4 regions of the Affinirhizobium capsici genome follow, and region 4 is predicted to be linked to each of the others. Evidence: predicted binding sites of a transcription regulator. Region 4 holds the regulator's gene; each other region holds the start of a gene.
What was found. The regulator LexA, encoded in region 4, represses DNA repair genes until DNA is damaged. The targets are predictions, from matches to a motif close to TGTTCNNNNTGTGTTCNG.
Positions count from the first base shown of each region.

Region 1 (3,796 bases), on a different contig from region 4:
TGCAGCCGCAACTGGTCGTTCGGTCGCCGACGCAGACAGAGCGAAACGTAGGCGCGATCGCCAAACAACTCAGCCATCTTGCGCAGCTGTGCGGCACAGTTAGCATCCGGCAGATCAGGCACCAGAATGCCGATCATGCTCTCGGAGTAAGCGACGATATCGTCCCAGTGCAGGATGCAGTTGTTCTTGCCGCCACGCGATTTGCCAAGCGTGATCAACCGCGTCAGACGCGAATAGGCGGCTCGATCCATCGGATAGACCAGCACGGACATTCCTTCCGCGAGATCGAGCCGGCAGCCGACGACCAGGCGCAGACCGGTTGCGCGGGATGCTTCCAGCGCCCGGACGATCCCGGCCAGCGAATTGCAATCGACGACGCCGAGTGCATCGATACCGAGCTGTTTCGCCGTCTCGAACAATTCCTGGGCAGAGGAGGCGCCGCGCAAGAAGGAAAAGTGGGTCGTGACCTGAAGCTCGGCATAGCTCATGCGAAAATCCCGTGGCAGAACCAGCGATGGGATCCGGTCTCAGGATCAACACCATCGCCTGAGCGAAACACCCACAGGCGTTCACCGGATTCGTCCTCAATAACAAAGTAATCGCGGACAGCTTCCATCTCCGCGTCGCGCTGCCACCACTCCCCGAAGATGCGTTCCGGGCCATCGGCGCGTTTGACCTTACGGCGCTTGCCGCGCCAGACGATGGAAACTGGTGGGCGGTCCGGCATCAGCGCGATCGCCTCGATCAGCTCGGGCCGCGGCAACAGCCGGACCGGCCGGCGCCAATGGCTGACCCAGGCAATAGCGATCGGTTCAGCAACGGGACTGATCCGCTTCACGGAGCGTTCCGGCACATCGGAGGCGACCGGTGCGACGCGATACACCCGCTGGCCCCGATTTCCATAGATATCGATGAGGGGCGTCACATCGGTGATGTCATCCTCGACCAAAGCAGAGACTTTCTGCGCCTCTTCCAATGGCTCGGCCAGAACGGCTACAAGGATGAGCTTCTCGATCCCGAAACCCGGCTCGATCTTTTCGGTCCGGTCCCTAAACAGTTTCGTCAGCCAGGCGACATCGCGGGCGGGTTTGGCGGTGCCTGCGCGAATGGCCTGCCTGGTACCGTCGACCTTCTCGACGATCAGGTCGGCACGGCGCACCCCAAGGCCGCGCTTCTGAAGCTCATCGACCAGCTGGACGACGAGGCGGCCGACATATTTGTTGATCGTTTCGGGAGCGCCAATCGGTTCAGCGAAGGCTTTCGAGACTTCGACCAGCTCAGGCGTCCGGATCGGCTCGATAGGCTCGGCGATACGGCAGAGCATCTGGTCGAGACGGCGGCCGACCTCTGGACCGAAGCGGAGGGTCAGCGGCGCTCGCGGGGTGTTGGCAAGCTCCCCGATCGTCTGGAAGCCGAGGATGCGGAGATCGCTAACGATCTTTGTCGGCAGACGCAGGAGCGAGATTGGCAGCTTCTCAACGGCACGGACCGTGTCGCGGGGTGGAACGACAACTGTCTCGCGATTGATGGCGCGGGCGCAGGCATGGGCGGCACCCCAGCTGTCGGCGACCGCCACACGGGCAGTCAGCTTCCTGCCCAGAAACTGGTTGGCGATCTTTGTCACCATGGCGAGCTCGCCACCCTGCAGGTGATCCGCACCTTCAGTATCCATCACGATGCCGTCGATCCCGTCGACGGCCACGATCGGCGAATACACGGTCAGTGCCCAGAGGGTGATCCGCTCCAGTGCCGCGGCGTCGAGCGCGGGGTCGGCCTCGACCATCATTAAGTCGCGGAAGATGGCCTGTGCTTTCGCGGCCGGCATCCCTGCTCTCACGCCCGCTTTGCGAGCGGCCGCATCGGCGGCAGAGACCCATCGCTTCGACCCGGACTTGGCGATCACAGCGATGGCCTGCTCAGGCGGAATGGAGGGATCTGCGCGCCGTATTCGATCGGTCGGCAGATCCGGAAGATAAATGGATACGACCCTTGTCATCACACGCTCTCACGAGAAACTCAGCACACTCACCCGCTTTCACGCGCATCAATTCCAGAAACCATTGAGGCCTGCCCACCCCCGGAACTGGCAGCTCCTCGGACGGCATCACACTCACCCGCCATCTGGTGGTTGACGCCGTCGGCTGGCCAAAATCATTCGCCTCCGTCTGCCTTCGCCATCGGCGGACAGCAAGCGCCATGGTCCCGGTTCGCTCGGCCGCCAGCTGCAGGCGTCGGGAACTGACCATCGGCAGGCGGACAAGTTCGCCGACGACCGCCCCGAGACCGCCAAACGACAGGCCCTCATCCATATTGGCCAGCACATCTTCTTCCCGGTCGGACTCGACGAAAATCACGCGATCGGGGTGAAGACCGACCTGGGCAAGCGCCGGAAAAAACAGATCCGGTCTCGTCAGACACCAGATGACGGGCCCTTTGGTTCGCGCGGCTATTCCGGCAACGAAGAGCGCGGCGGCCGCGCCATCGACGGTACCCGAACCTCCGCCCGCGAACTCATGCAGCGCCCCGAAGGCAAGCCCGCCGCCCGGCAGGACCGCATCGAGCTCAGCCAGCCCGAATGGAAGACAGCCGGCACGTCTGGCCTGTGCACCCTCCAGCGACGCGATGCGCTCGCGCAAATCACAGATTACCTTCTGGCGGGCAGCAGTCATCGTTCACGGCTCCCTTCAAGGTCGCGTTGGCGGGATCGACATCATGTCGGGCGGGCAATATGTTCACTATCTGTTCTTATGCGCATGAAGAGTCAAGACGCATTGAGCCTAGGAATATTCGCCTAGCATTAGCGATCTTGAAGATTCCGAGCGGAATCAATCGCGTAAGGCCGAAAAGAATTTTTAGCGCAGTTTACGGGCGATCAGGCCTTGTCGGTGGATAGCGCGGACAGACGTCAAGTCGTCTTAATGTTCTTAAGCTTTTTGTGCTGCACTTCAGGCATGACAAAGCCTCCCAGGTCAACGCCACCCAGATCGAAGCCGCTTCTTCGTGACAGCGAAGCCCCGATCCGTTCGAAGCCGCGCAGGAAACGCAATCCGGCGCAGCCACAGCTGCTTTTCGATCCGATGCCCGATCGGGTCGAGCCGGCGCTGGCTGAGCTGAAGGCGCATCCGCCAAAAGGCGACCAGTGGAGCTGGGAGCTGAAATGGGACGGGTATCGCCTGGCGGTCCATATCGAGCCGCAAGGCGTGCGCATCCTCACACGCGGTGGCCATGACTGGACGCATCGCTTTCCTGAAATCGCAGAGGCTGGCCGTGCACTCGGGCCGGCGACCATGATCATCGATGGCGAAGCTGTTGTCCTTGACGCAGAAGGCCGGCCAGATTTCGGGCTGCTGCAGCAATCGCTTGGCGCTTCCGGCAAGACGGCTGGCAATCGGGCCTCGGACGCTATCCTCTATGCCTTCGATCTCATGTACCTTGATGGGCATGATCTGCGCGGGGTCGAATACCGCTCCCGCCGGCATCTTCTTGAGGACACGCTGAACGGACATGACGGCGCCATTCGTCTTTCAGAGACGCTCGATGTGGATCCCACTGTCCTGCTCGAGAATGTCTGCCGCCTCGGCCTCGAAGGCATCGTCGGCAAGCATCTCGATCAGCCCTATCGCTCCGGCCGCACCGGCGACTGGGTGAAGGTCAAATGCGTGCAGAGCGAAGCCTTCATGATCGTCGGCTATGAGCCATCGACGGCATCGCCGGGTGGGTTTGGCTCACTGGTGCTTGCTGCCTACGGCGGCCACGATCTCGTCCATGTCGGGAACATCGGCACGGGCTTTAGGCA
Region 1 covers NZ_CDRNXD010000003.1:141,048-144,843, reverse strand. The annotation lists gene AC0JZ1_RS03385 (error-prone DNA polymerase) at 1-488, opposite strand, end outside; gene AC0JZ1_RS03380 (Y-family DNA polymerase) at 485-1,996, opposite strand; gene AC0JZ1_RS03375 (ImuA family protein) at 1,917-2,669, opposite strand; gene ligD (non-homologous end-joining DNA ligase) at 2,952-3,796, shown strand, end outside.
Region 1: the regulator LexA is predicted to act here: its motif matches at 2,730-2,747, upstream of AC0JZ1_RS03375 (ImuA family protein).

Region 2 (3,796 bases), on a different contig from region 4:
CAAGATGCTGGATAGGCTGCGCTGGAAGCGCAAACAGCCGCCGGTGCCCTATCCCGGGAAAGCCGACATTGTCTGGGTGGAGCCGACGCTGATCGCCGAGATCGAGTTTCGGGCCTGGACCGGGGATGGCAAACTGCGGCATGCTTCCTACAAAGGCTTGCGGGAACGGCAGGACAACGCGGACGTTTACAAGCTCGACTAGCAAGCGGACGGAACACGTCGGGAGAAACTGCATCCGGTCGCAACGGAGGGGATTGCTGCCATGTGTAACCTTTATCGCATGGAAGACAAGGACTGGGTCGCGAAATGGGCCCAGGATGCCGAGAGCCTGATCAACCTGATGCCGGCCTACCAGATGAACCCCGACCAGATGGGGCCCATCGTCCGCAACACGGCCGACGGAAAGAAGCAACTCGTGCACGCGCGCTGGGGCCTGCCCTCACCGTTCTTCGTACAGAAGAAGGCTGCGGAAGGTCGGGCAGAGAAACTGAAGGCCAAAGGTCAGACCGTCGATATGGATGAGCTCATCCGCATGGAACCAGACCGGGGCGTAACCAATGTCCGCAAACTCAACCTGCCCCACTGGACGCGCTGGTTCGGCGTCGAGCATCGATGCCTGGTTCCCGTGACGAGTTTTGCCGAGCCGGATCCTTCAAGCCAGGAACCCGGCGGCAAGGTTCCGAATGCCTGGTTTGCCCGCGACGAGGCGAAATCACTGATGTTCTTCGCCGGCATCCATGTGCCGCAGTGGAAAAGCGTCCGAAAAGTCCGGGACGGCCTCACGACGGACAACCTCTATGGCTTTCTGACCACGGATCCCAACGATCTCGTTAGGCCGATCCATGAGAAGGCCATGCCTGTCCTGCTGCAGACGAAGGAAGAAACCGACGTCTGGATGTGGGCGCCATGGGAAGAAGCGAAGCACCTCGCCCGACCGCTACCGAACGATGCTTTGATCATTCTGGCGCGTGAGCCTTATGGGTCATCGATCGTATCGAAGTCTGGCGAACTCGTTGAGCAGCCTACCCTTCTGTAGGCGGACCAGGCGTCGGCGAGTTTTGGACCCTAACGGAATGGTTTGCGATCGGTGAGAATGGCGATATGTTCACCTTCCGTTCTGAGAACCAACCTTTCGCTTTGCTGCCAGAAGGACGATGATAAATACCTTTTCCGAGACCATCCGCAAAATCATCCATGTGGACATGGATGCCTTCTACGCCTCGGTCGAGCAGCGCGATAATCCGGAGCTGCGCGGTAAACCGCTGGCCGTCGGCGGTGCTGCCGCCCGAGGTGTGGTGGCGGCCGCCAGCTATGAGGCTCGCAAGTTCGGGGTTCATTCCGCCATGCCGTCGGTCACGGCCGCTCGCAAGTGCCCGGATCTGATTTCCGTAAAGCCGCGCCTCGAAGTCTACCGGGCTGTCTCGCAGCAGATCCGGGAGATCTTTGCCGAATATACGCCGTTGATAGAACCCTTGTCGCTCGACGAGGCATATCTCGACGTCACCGAAAGTCTCAAAGGCATGCCGGTCGCCACCGAGATCGCGCTGGAAATACGTGAAAGGATCAAGTCAGTTACCGGCCTAAATGCCTCTGCCGGTATCTCCTACAACAAGTTTCTGGCCAAAATGGCGTCCGACCTCAACAAGCCCAACGGCCAGGCGGTCATCACGCCGAAGAACGGGCCAGCGTTCGTCGAGCAGCTGGCGGTCAAGAAATTCCATGGCGTCGGCCCGGCCACGGCCGAGAAGATGCACCGGCTTGGCATTGAGACCGGCGCAGATCTGAAGGCAAAGTCCTTGCAGTTTCTCATCGAGCATTTCGGGAAATCGGGTCCATACTTCTATGGCATTGCCCGAGGCCTCGATGAGCGGCAGGTCAAGCCGGACCGAGTGCGGAAGTCGGTCGGCGCCGAGGATACGTTCAACGAGGATATCAACGATCTTGATCTCGCGACGAGCGAGCTGAGGCCTCTGGCGGACAAGGTCTGGAGTTATTGCGAAGCCAAGGCGTTGAGCGGCAAGACCGTCACCGTCAAAATCAAATACTCCGACTTCACGCAGGCGACGCGCAGCAGGACCATCGGCCTGCCCTTTGCCAACGGCAATCAGATTTTCGAGGTAGCAACCGGGCTGCTGGCGACGGTTTATCCATTCAAGCGGCCGGTGCGCCTGCTGGGCGTAACGCTATCGTCGCTCACCCAGGATCGTCACGGAGATAACGATCAGGATCAGTCGCAGCTGGATTTCGGGATGTAAGCAGAAACCAAAAAAGCCTGCCGCGGGAGGAGGTGCAGCAGGCTTTCGAAAGAGTTGAACAACGGCTGGGAGGAGGAGGGCCGCTGTTCCGTCAGGCAACCCTTGGGAGGAGGAGTGGGTTACCTGAGTGACGAAGCTTTGCGGGAGGAGGTGCATCGCTTCGTTGGGATTTCTTATACAAGTATTCTGCCAGCCGCGTTAGGGGCTTCACCGCAGTTCAGCTATGCCCTGAATGCACCCCTGGTAGAAAGCTCGCCCAATTTTTCGCCATTAGGCGCGAAAGCGGTCAAAGGCGGTCAGGTACTTGGTGGGCGGGTCCGCTTCCGGGTGGCGGTAGATCTCTCGTCGGAGGTAGTCGATTTCATCAGCCAAAGCGGCCTCATCCACTTCAATCCACCAGGATTTCGGGCGCCCCTCGCTGCCATCCGACCAACGATAGCCCCGCGCTTTCAGGTGATCTTTGAGGTCGTAAGGGCTGTTCTCGGCAAAAATGCGCACCCGCGATCGCTGGCTTGCCCTGTAGAGTTCAGCAAACGGGGACGGGTAATGCCCGTCAACGTTGCGATCCAGGACTTCAAGCAAGGCAAAACAGTCGTCCACGGCACGATGGCCGTCATGGAAATAGCCGCCCTGACCAACGAGGTAGCCGAGCTTTGTTCCTTCGAATCCTCTGGCCGACCAATCGATCTCTGCATTCGAACACGCCCAAGCCTTGTTGCAGAACACACGGGAAAATGCTTCGCAGAAGGGTCTGTCGAAGCCGGCATTGTGGGCGATGATCAGGTCTGCTGGCGCGACAAGGGTCTCGACGGCCTCGATGTCGATCTTCTGGCCGGCGACCATGTCATCGGTGATCCCGGTCAGCTTGACGATTTCAGGGGGGATTGGTTTGCCGGGCTGCTGCAGACCGCCATAAATTCCCGTCACGTCTCCGATCGAACCTTGGTCGTCAAAGGTGAAGGCGATCAAGCCGATCTCGATGATCTCCTCCTTGCGATGATTAAGACCAGTGGTTTCGGTATCGAGAATAATTCCTTTGTGCGGGAATTCCGGGCGTAGGCTACGGACAACGGGACGGGACTCGAGCTTTCGCAAGATCCGGTAGCGACCAGTTGCCGCCAGATGATCGACCATCTCCTGCTCGGACAAGGCGACATTTGCCGTGCGCGCGGCCGACATTTTCACCGGAGACTTGGCCGGAGCCGCCGGCGGTCCGTCCGAAAACATATCGAACTGGGCAAGGTGCGCTGCACGATCATTCTGCGTCATGGAACAGGATTAGCACGTTGCTCTCCTGCGGTCATGAACCGGGGATGTCAGGTCTAGGCACGGTCCACAGTCTTCGACGGCGATTGACCGATAGTGGCATCGTCGATCCATCCGCTCGAACACCGCTATCGGGCATCAATGCACGCCGATTGCCCGGATGTCGTTCGGGAGCGTAATCTTGATGACCTTGTCGAAAATCTCCGACTTGCGGAACTGCCTGTCGGTCACTGCCAAGCCGGGCGTATTCTGAGGAGAATTTTGCAACAGGCCAA
Region 2 covers NZ_CDRNXD010000003.1:137,231-141,026, reverse strand. The annotation lists gene ligD (non-homologous end-joining DNA ligase) at 1-202, shown strand, start outside; gene AC0JZ1_RS03365 (SOS response-associated peptidase family protein) at 263-1,036, shown strand; gene dinB (DNA polymerase IV) at 1,155-2,255, shown strand; gene AC0JZ1_RS03355 (3'-5' exonuclease) at 2,526-3,434, opposite strand; gene AC0JZ1_RS03350 (hypothetical protein) at 3,660-3,796, opposite strand, start outside.
Region 2: the regulator LexA is predicted to act here: its motif matches at 1,103-1,120, upstream of dinB (DNA polymerase IV).

Region 3 (3,796 bases), on a different contig from region 4:
TCTTGACGCTGATTGTTCTGGTCGCGGCACTCAATATCATTTCTGGCCTGATTATGCTGGTGAAGGACAAAGGCAGCGATATCGCGATCTTGAAAACCATGGGCGCGAGTTCCGGTGCCATTATGCGCATTTTCTTCATGACGGGGGCGGCGATCGGAATTGTCGGCACTTTCGCGGGCGTTCTGCTCGGGGTAATCGTCTGTTTGAATATCGAGTCGATCCGCGAGTTCTTCTCCTGGGTTTCGGGGACGGTGCTGTTTGATCCAGAGCTTTATTTCCTCAGTCAGCTGCCAGCGGAAATGAGCATCAGTGAGACAACCTCGGTTGTTGTCATGGCATTGGTTCTCTCCTTTCTCGCCACCATCTTCCCGGCTTGGAGAGCGTCACGGCTCGATCCGGTCCAGGCGCTTCGTTACGAATAGGATCGGCATCGGGTCATGGCACGCAAAACAGTATTGAAGCTCGCAAGCGTCGATCGGCACTACGGGCAGGCGGAAACTACGCTTTCCATTCTGAAATCAGCCGATTTCGAGCTACGGGCAGGCGAGATTGTCGCTCTGGTGGCGCCGTCCGGTACGGGGAAATCCACGCTGCTGCATTTGGCCGGTCTTCTGGAGCATCCCGATAGCGGAGAGATCTACATCAATGGTGAGGCTTGCGGCGGGTTGGGCGATGATCGTCGCACAGCAATCCGCCGGGGCGACATTGGTTTTGTCTACCAGTTCCACCATCTGCTGCCTGAATTCACGGCGCTCGAGAATATAATGATGCCGCAATTGATTGCGGGGCTACCCAAGAAGGAGGCGCGTGAGCGGGCCGCGCAGCTTCTTGATTATATGCGAATCGGCCATCGTGCTGATCATCGCCCGGCAGAATTGTCTGGTGGTGAACAGCAGCGCGTTGCCATCGCGCGAGCCGTCGCAAACGCGCCACTGGTCTTGCTGGCGGATGAACCCACCGGAAATCTTGATCCAGAAACTGCGTCTTATGTTTTCGACGCTCTGGAAGCTCTGGTCCGCCAGTCTGGCCTTGCTGCGCTGATTGCAACGCATAACCATGAATTGGCGAGCCGCATGGATCGCCGCGTGACGATTGAAGGCGGCAAGATTAAAGAATTCTAACGTATCAGGCCGGTTTATCTGCTCGAACGATCAGCAGAAAGGCTGCCAGATCACGCCATCTGCTCAAGCGTGGATAGGCAATGCATGCTTCCTCGTTTGGCATCGGTTCTTCGATTCTCGTGATCTTGAAGCCAGCCTTGCTCACTGAATTGAGAATATCGCTTAAAATGCGCGGGAAGCGAGGCACTGTGAAAGCTTCTGGTACGACCTTGTCCGGGTTATCGCCAAATTTCCATTTTTCAATGAAGCTGTCCGTTTGGAAATAATTCGCTACGCCAAGCCCGATTGTTTCGCCCGAAGGGCTCCTGATCCAGCTCAGCCCTGCGCTGATAAAACACGGATGAAGAATGCTAAAGGCGAGAAAACCACCGGGCTTTAATATTCGATAGGCTTCACGCATTGCACCAGGGAAATCCGGAGCGTCCATAAGTGCCATAGTCGACAGGACTGCATCAAATTTCGAATCGGCGATGCTCGGGCAACTGCTGAAAGATGCGCGTTGATAGCTGATACCAAGTGGCTCTGTTTGCTCATGACTCAGAGCCAAGTCCAGCATCCGAGGGGAAAGGTCGATTCCGGTCATGGCCGCGCCGCGCTTGGCAAACACGCGAGTATTACGACCTTCGCCACAGCCAAAATCGATAATCTTCAATCTGTTCAGATCGGGAAGAATGGCTAAAAATGCTGGAAGCGTGAAGTGGTCGCGATAGATGTCAAACCCGGCACGAACATCATGCGCCCATTGTTCCGCATTGCCATCCCAGTGCCGAGAAACAAGCTTTTCTGCGTCATTTGACATGTCTTAGCTCCAAAGTTTCAGAAGCAGTCATCTCGTGACCCACCATCTTCATATTCTGTTAAACTAAAATGTTCCGCTTTCGTTCTTTTCATTGACACCAGAACGTTAGCGGAACATAGTAGAAACATAACGGAAAAGGAGAGCGTTATGACTGACTTGATCCGAGACGTAGCAGCATTTGCATCTATCCTGACATTTCTCGCAAGCCTCAGCGTCATCATGCTTTCCTTCTGATTGAAGGCAGTTTTCGGTTGAAGGCTTTCGCTCTGGCTGGACTCTGTGGAGCGGAAGGCCGACAATTAGCAGATTGATGACTGCGAAGTGGCGAGTGGCATGGCGGATACAGGTGCATTGAAGACGGATGACGAAGTTTCGGCAGAAGTCACGCCGAAGTTTGTGCATCTGCGGGTGCATTCGGCTTACTCGCTGCTTGAAGGTGCGCTTCCGCTGAAGAAGATCCTTGCCAAGGCCTCTGGCGATGGCCAACCAGCTATCGCCATTACCGACACCAACAATCTGTTTGTGGCGCTCGAATTTTCGCAGAAGGCAATGGATGAAGGCATTCAACCCATCATCGGCTGCCAGATGTCCATCGATATGGAAGATCAAGGCGATGAAAAGCGTAACGGGCTGGCAAAGTTGCCCTCCCTTGTCTTACTCGCCGCCAACGACGCTGGCTACGAACGTTTGGTGGATCTTGTTAGTCGTGCCTATCTAGGCGGTGAGGGAAGTCAGGCAACACATATATGCATGTCGTGGTTGGAAGATGAGGGGGCTGAAGGCATTATTGCCTTGACCGGTTTCAGCTCTGGTCCCATCGATCCTTTACTCAAAGAAGGTCATTCTGCCCAAGCTGAGACGCGATTGCTGCGGCTGAAAGCTGTTTTCGGTGATCGGCTGTATGTAGAGCTGCAACGGCACGCAAATTATGACAAGCGGCACGAACGTAAGCTCATCGAACTGGCATATTCCCACGATATTCCTCTTGTTGCGACCAATGAGGCCTTCTTCCCATCCAAGAATGAGTATGATGCCCATGACGCTCTGATGGCCGTCGCGCACAATGCCATTGTCTCAGATGATACCCGTTTCCGCTTGACGCCAGACCATTGCCTCAAGAGCCGCGCTGAAATGGCGACGCTTTTTGCGGATCTACCGGAAGCGTTGGAGAACACGGTCGAGATTGCGCATCGCTGCTCATTCATCTTGAAGACGCGCAAGCCGATCCTGCCCCGTTTCACGGGCGCGACCGCAGATGCAGAAGAGGCAGAGCGCGCTGAGGCATCAGAATTGCGCCGTCAGTCGGTCGAGGGTCTGGAAAATCGTCTTGCAGAGCTTGGTATGGCGGAAGGCTATACCGAGCAGGATTACCGCGAGCGCCTTGATTTCGAGCTTTCCGTTATCGAGAGGATGAAATTTCCTGGCTACTTTCTGATCGTTTCGGACTTCATCAAATGGGCCAAGGTTCAGGACATCCCCGTTGGGCCTGGCCGTGGTTCCGGTGCGGGTTCGCTTGTGGCCTATGCGCTTACTATCACTGACGTCGACCCGCTTCGCTTCTCTCTGCTGTTCGAACGCTTTCTTAATCCCGAACGCGTTTCCATGCCCGACTTCGATATCGACTTTTGCCAGGACCGGCGCGAAGAAGTCATTCGCTATGTGCAGCAGAAATATGGTCGTGAGCAGGTTGCCCAGATCATAACCTTTGGTTCGCTTCAGGCGCGTGCTGCCTTGCGTGATGTGGGGCGCGTGCTGGAGATGCCCTATGGGCAGGTCGACAAGATCTGTAAGCTGGTGCCGAACAATCCGGCCAATCCGACACCTCTTTCAAAAGCAATCGAGGAAGAACCTCGTTTACAGGAAGAGGCAGAGAAGG
Region 3 covers NZ_CDRNXD010000004.1:1,458,043-1,461,838, reverse strand. The annotation lists gene AC0JZ1_RS10440 (lipoprotein-releasing ABC transporter permease subunit) at 1-422, shown strand, start outside; gene AC0JZ1_RS10435 (ABC transporter ATP-binding protein) at 438-1,121, shown strand; gene AC0JZ1_RS10430 (class I SAM-dependent methyltransferase) at 1,126-1,920, opposite strand; gene dnaE (DNA polymerase III subunit alpha) at 2,254-3,796, shown strand, end outside.
Region 3: the regulator LexA is predicted to act here: its motif matches at 2,030-2,047, upstream of dnaE (DNA polymerase III subunit alpha).

Region 4 (3,796 bases):
GCCATGCCCTTTGGGCTTGAAGCGCCTTTCTTTGTTGTAATGGGTTGGGGACTTGAGATCGTCATCAAGGTGGCAACGTTTGTTGCTTCTTGGGAAGGTGGCATAAGCACGGGCAGGGCGCCGCCTTATTTTCTGGCAATGACGTCCCTTGGGTTGGTCCTCGTTATTTGCCTGAGATCGCCACTGCGTTTTGCCGGTGTGTTCCTCCTCGCTAGCGGGATGCTTATCATGCTCTCAGGTATCGGTCGCAATGATCCAGACATGGTTATTGCGGAAGATGGAGAGACGCTGTTGATCCACCGCAAATCCAGTTCCTTCACAAATGAATCAAAATCATCGGGATTTCTGTTCGATAGATGGCGCAACAGCTTGAAGTTGGGCGAGATATTGCCCTCGGCTCGACGTCCCATCGATTTGGAAGTGGACAACGCCATGGAGAGGGCTGAACACGACAAGACGGAAGACACAGCTCCATCAGTGCCACTCGGTAAAACTACGCGACTGCGCTTAACTGAGGAGCAGATCAAAGCGGTCGACAGTGCCGTTCGAAGTGGTCTAAAGGCGATACCGAATGACCAATTCGTTTGCCTTCCCAAATTGCTGTGCCTAACGCAGACAATGGAAGGAGCAAAGATTGCTTTGGTTCAAGATACCCGCTTCTTGGGCTATGCCTGCGATCGTGTCAATTTGGTCATCGCCGCCCGAGCGCCATTCACCAAATGTCGATCAGGCGTCCTCCTAGTGACCACAGCCATTTTGCGAAGAACAGGAACCATCGAGATCCTGTTCAATGGGCAGGCCAATCCTAAGAGCTGGACCTATTCCCCGGCATTCACATCAACGGCAAGAGCATGGGAACTTCACCGCTCCTATGACTGGCGTTCACAGACATATGCCGCAACCGACGACGCAAATTTGGTTCAAACGTGGCTTAGTGGTAGCGGCGGATGAGACCAACCAGACGCCCCTGAACCTTCACCCGTTCTGGAGGGAAAATTCGTGTCTCATAAGCGGGATTCGCTGCTTCGAGTGCAATCGATGCACCCTTGCGTCGGAAACGCTTCAACGTCGCCTCTTCGTCATCCACGAGGGCAACGACAATATCGCCAGGGCTGGCCGTGCTGCCATTGCGGATAATAACCGTATCGCCGTCTAAAATGCCGGCTTCGATCATTGAGTCCCCTCTCACCTCCAAGGCGTAATGTTCTCCCGGTCCAAGCATTTCCATCGGGACGCTGATGGCGTGGGTGTTATTCTGGATCGCCGAAATGGGAACACCCGCCGCGATTCGACCCATTACAGGTATAGAAGCTGAATTGCTCTCATCCGCAGCAGCCTTAACTGGTTGAGGGGTTGCTGGAGCGGGTGGCGCTTTACCTAGAGACCCTTCAATAACGCTAGGAGAAAAGCCTCTTTTGGGGGCCGCACCTGCGCCGAAAGGTTCCGGAAGTTTGATCACTTCCAATGCGCGTGCACGATTCGGTAACCGGCGGATAAATCCACGTTCTTCCAAAGCGGTAATCAGGCGATGTATCCCCGACTTGGAGGCAAGCTCAAGCGCATCCTTCATCTCATCGAAAGAGGGCGGAACACCAGATTCCTTCATGCGAGCGTGAATAAAAAGAAGCAGTTCTTGCTGTTTGCGTGTAAGCATATCCGGCAACCCCATCGGGAAACAAATCCAGAACGGACCCTATATGTTCCAGTTGTGTTCTGCAAGGGCAACTTCGTGCACTTGTATGGAGTGACTCAAGACTCCAAAGTCGACGGACCAGCAAAGCATGGAAAAGAATGATGCGTAACCTCGACCATCTAGTTCTACCTGTTCCGTCACTTACGGCGGCAAGTCGTTTCCTTGGGCGTTTAGGCTTTAATGTCGCGGCTGAAGGTCATCATCCGTTCGGCACATCAAATGCGTGCGTGTTCTTTCCGAACGGCACGTATCTAGAACCTCTTGCAATGAGGGACGAGGGTCTTGCCAGGGCGGCTGCGAATGAGGGGAATGTGTTCACACAACGGCACCTGGAGCAAGGTAGACTTGGCAAGAAGGTAGGCTTGTCTGCATTTGTCCTGGCATCCGATGATGCAGTGGCAGATCATGCCTATTTTGAGCGGCAGCAGTTATCCGCAGGCTCGATGCTAACATTTTCGCGCGAGGCAAAATCTGCCGACGGCAACGCTGTGACCGCAACCTTTAAATTGGCCTTTGCCGACCTGCGTTCTGCCGATCTGTTTGCCTTCACCTGTCAACGAATCAATTCAACGTTGCCTGGCGGCGCGCTTCTTGAGCATCCAAACGGCGCGCTGGGCGTGGCCGAGGTTGTGCTTACAGCTTCTGACTCTGCGGAGGCGTCAGGTCGGATTGAAACCGTCTTGCAGAAGGAACCTGAAGCACAGGAAACCGATATCACGTTTAGGTTGGGGAACAGCTTAATTCGCATTGTGCGCGAGACTTCAGATTACTCCATCTCAAACCAAGATCGATCTTTTCGCGACCTGACGGCCTTGGGGTTTGTCATTGCGGTGAAGAGTCTGACGTCTATCAAAGGCATTCTCACAGCAACCAATGTGTCTTTCGAAAGGAAGGCCGACAGGCTGATTGTCCATTCGCAGCCTGAATTTCCGACAGTCTTGGGCATTGTCGAGCGATCCGACTCGCCTTGATTCTCTCGTGGAGCAATGAAGTTGATCAAGAAGCATGAAGCTAAAGAGCCAGATAGCAATGAAGCGCATCAGCGGCTTTTACGGCTCAATCAACTCCTACTTAACTGTGATAGCGCCACCTTTGCACTGGATGCTTGGTGTACGGAATACGGATCGCAAACGAGTGGGGTCTATGCCGAGCGTTTGGCTGATGAAACGGAAGTCATCGATTCGCAGGTGATAGCCCTTCTTGAGGTGTCTGAGGGCGAGGCACTTGCTTATCGCAGGGTGTATCTGATGTGGGGTGGTGTTGTCCTTGCGGAAGCTGAGAATTGGTACCGCCTCCAAATTTTAAGCAGCACCATGAAGAAGCGTCTTGAGCATACTTCGATTGCATTTGGACGTGCTGTTGAGTCCTTAAATTTTCGCAGAAAACTTCTATCTGCAGAACTGCTCTGGCCTTGTGGTGAAAGCCCTTTGCCGAAAAATGTTCTTCGCCATTCCGCCGTTCTGGAAACTGGGGCAGGCGTTCCCTTCAGCCTTGTCAAGGAGACATACTGCAAGTCTGTTCTCTTCATTTGAGACCCTTGCTAGGCCGTTTGGTGGCTCCCTTGGTGACATCAGCAAACGTCCCTGTTATGGACAAACCGCTTTAGGGCGGCAGTTGCCCGCTAACAAGGAGGGGTTCGATGAGCGTTCACGCCAATGCAAATGTAATAGTGGGCGAGGGTGCTTCTCAGGTTGTATTCGGCAACGATAAGCGCCTCTCGTTGATTTGCGGCCCATGCCAAATGGAAAGCCGCGAACATGCTTTCATGATGGCAGGTGCGATTAAGGACATTTGCGATAAGCTGAACATCGGCCTTGTTTACAAATCATCTTTCGACAAGGCCAACCGCACTTCGCTTTCTGGCAAGCGCGGTATCGGCCTTGATATGGCAATGGAGATTTTCGCCGATCTGAAAAAGGAATTCGGCTTTCCAGTGTTGACTGATATCCACACGGAAGAACAATGTGCGCTTGTCGCTGAAACTGTCGATGTTCTGCAAATCCCAGCGTTCCTTTGCCGACAGACGGATCTTCTCGTTGCAGCCGCCAAAACAGGCCGCGCAATCAACGTGAAGAAGGGCCAATTTCTGGCACCATGGGATAT
Region 4 covers NZ_CDRNXD010000002.1:492,038-495,833, forward strand. The annotation lists gene AC0JZ1_RS02160 (ComEC/Rec2 family competence protein) at 1-951, shown strand, start outside; gene lexA (transcriptional repressor LexA) at 932-1,654, opposite strand; gene AC0JZ1_RS02170 (VOC family protein) at 1,795-2,664, shown strand; gene AC0JZ1_RS02175 (hypothetical protein) at 2,686-3,225, shown strand; gene kdsA (3-deoxy-8-phosphooctulonate synthase) at 3,333-3,796, shown strand, end outside.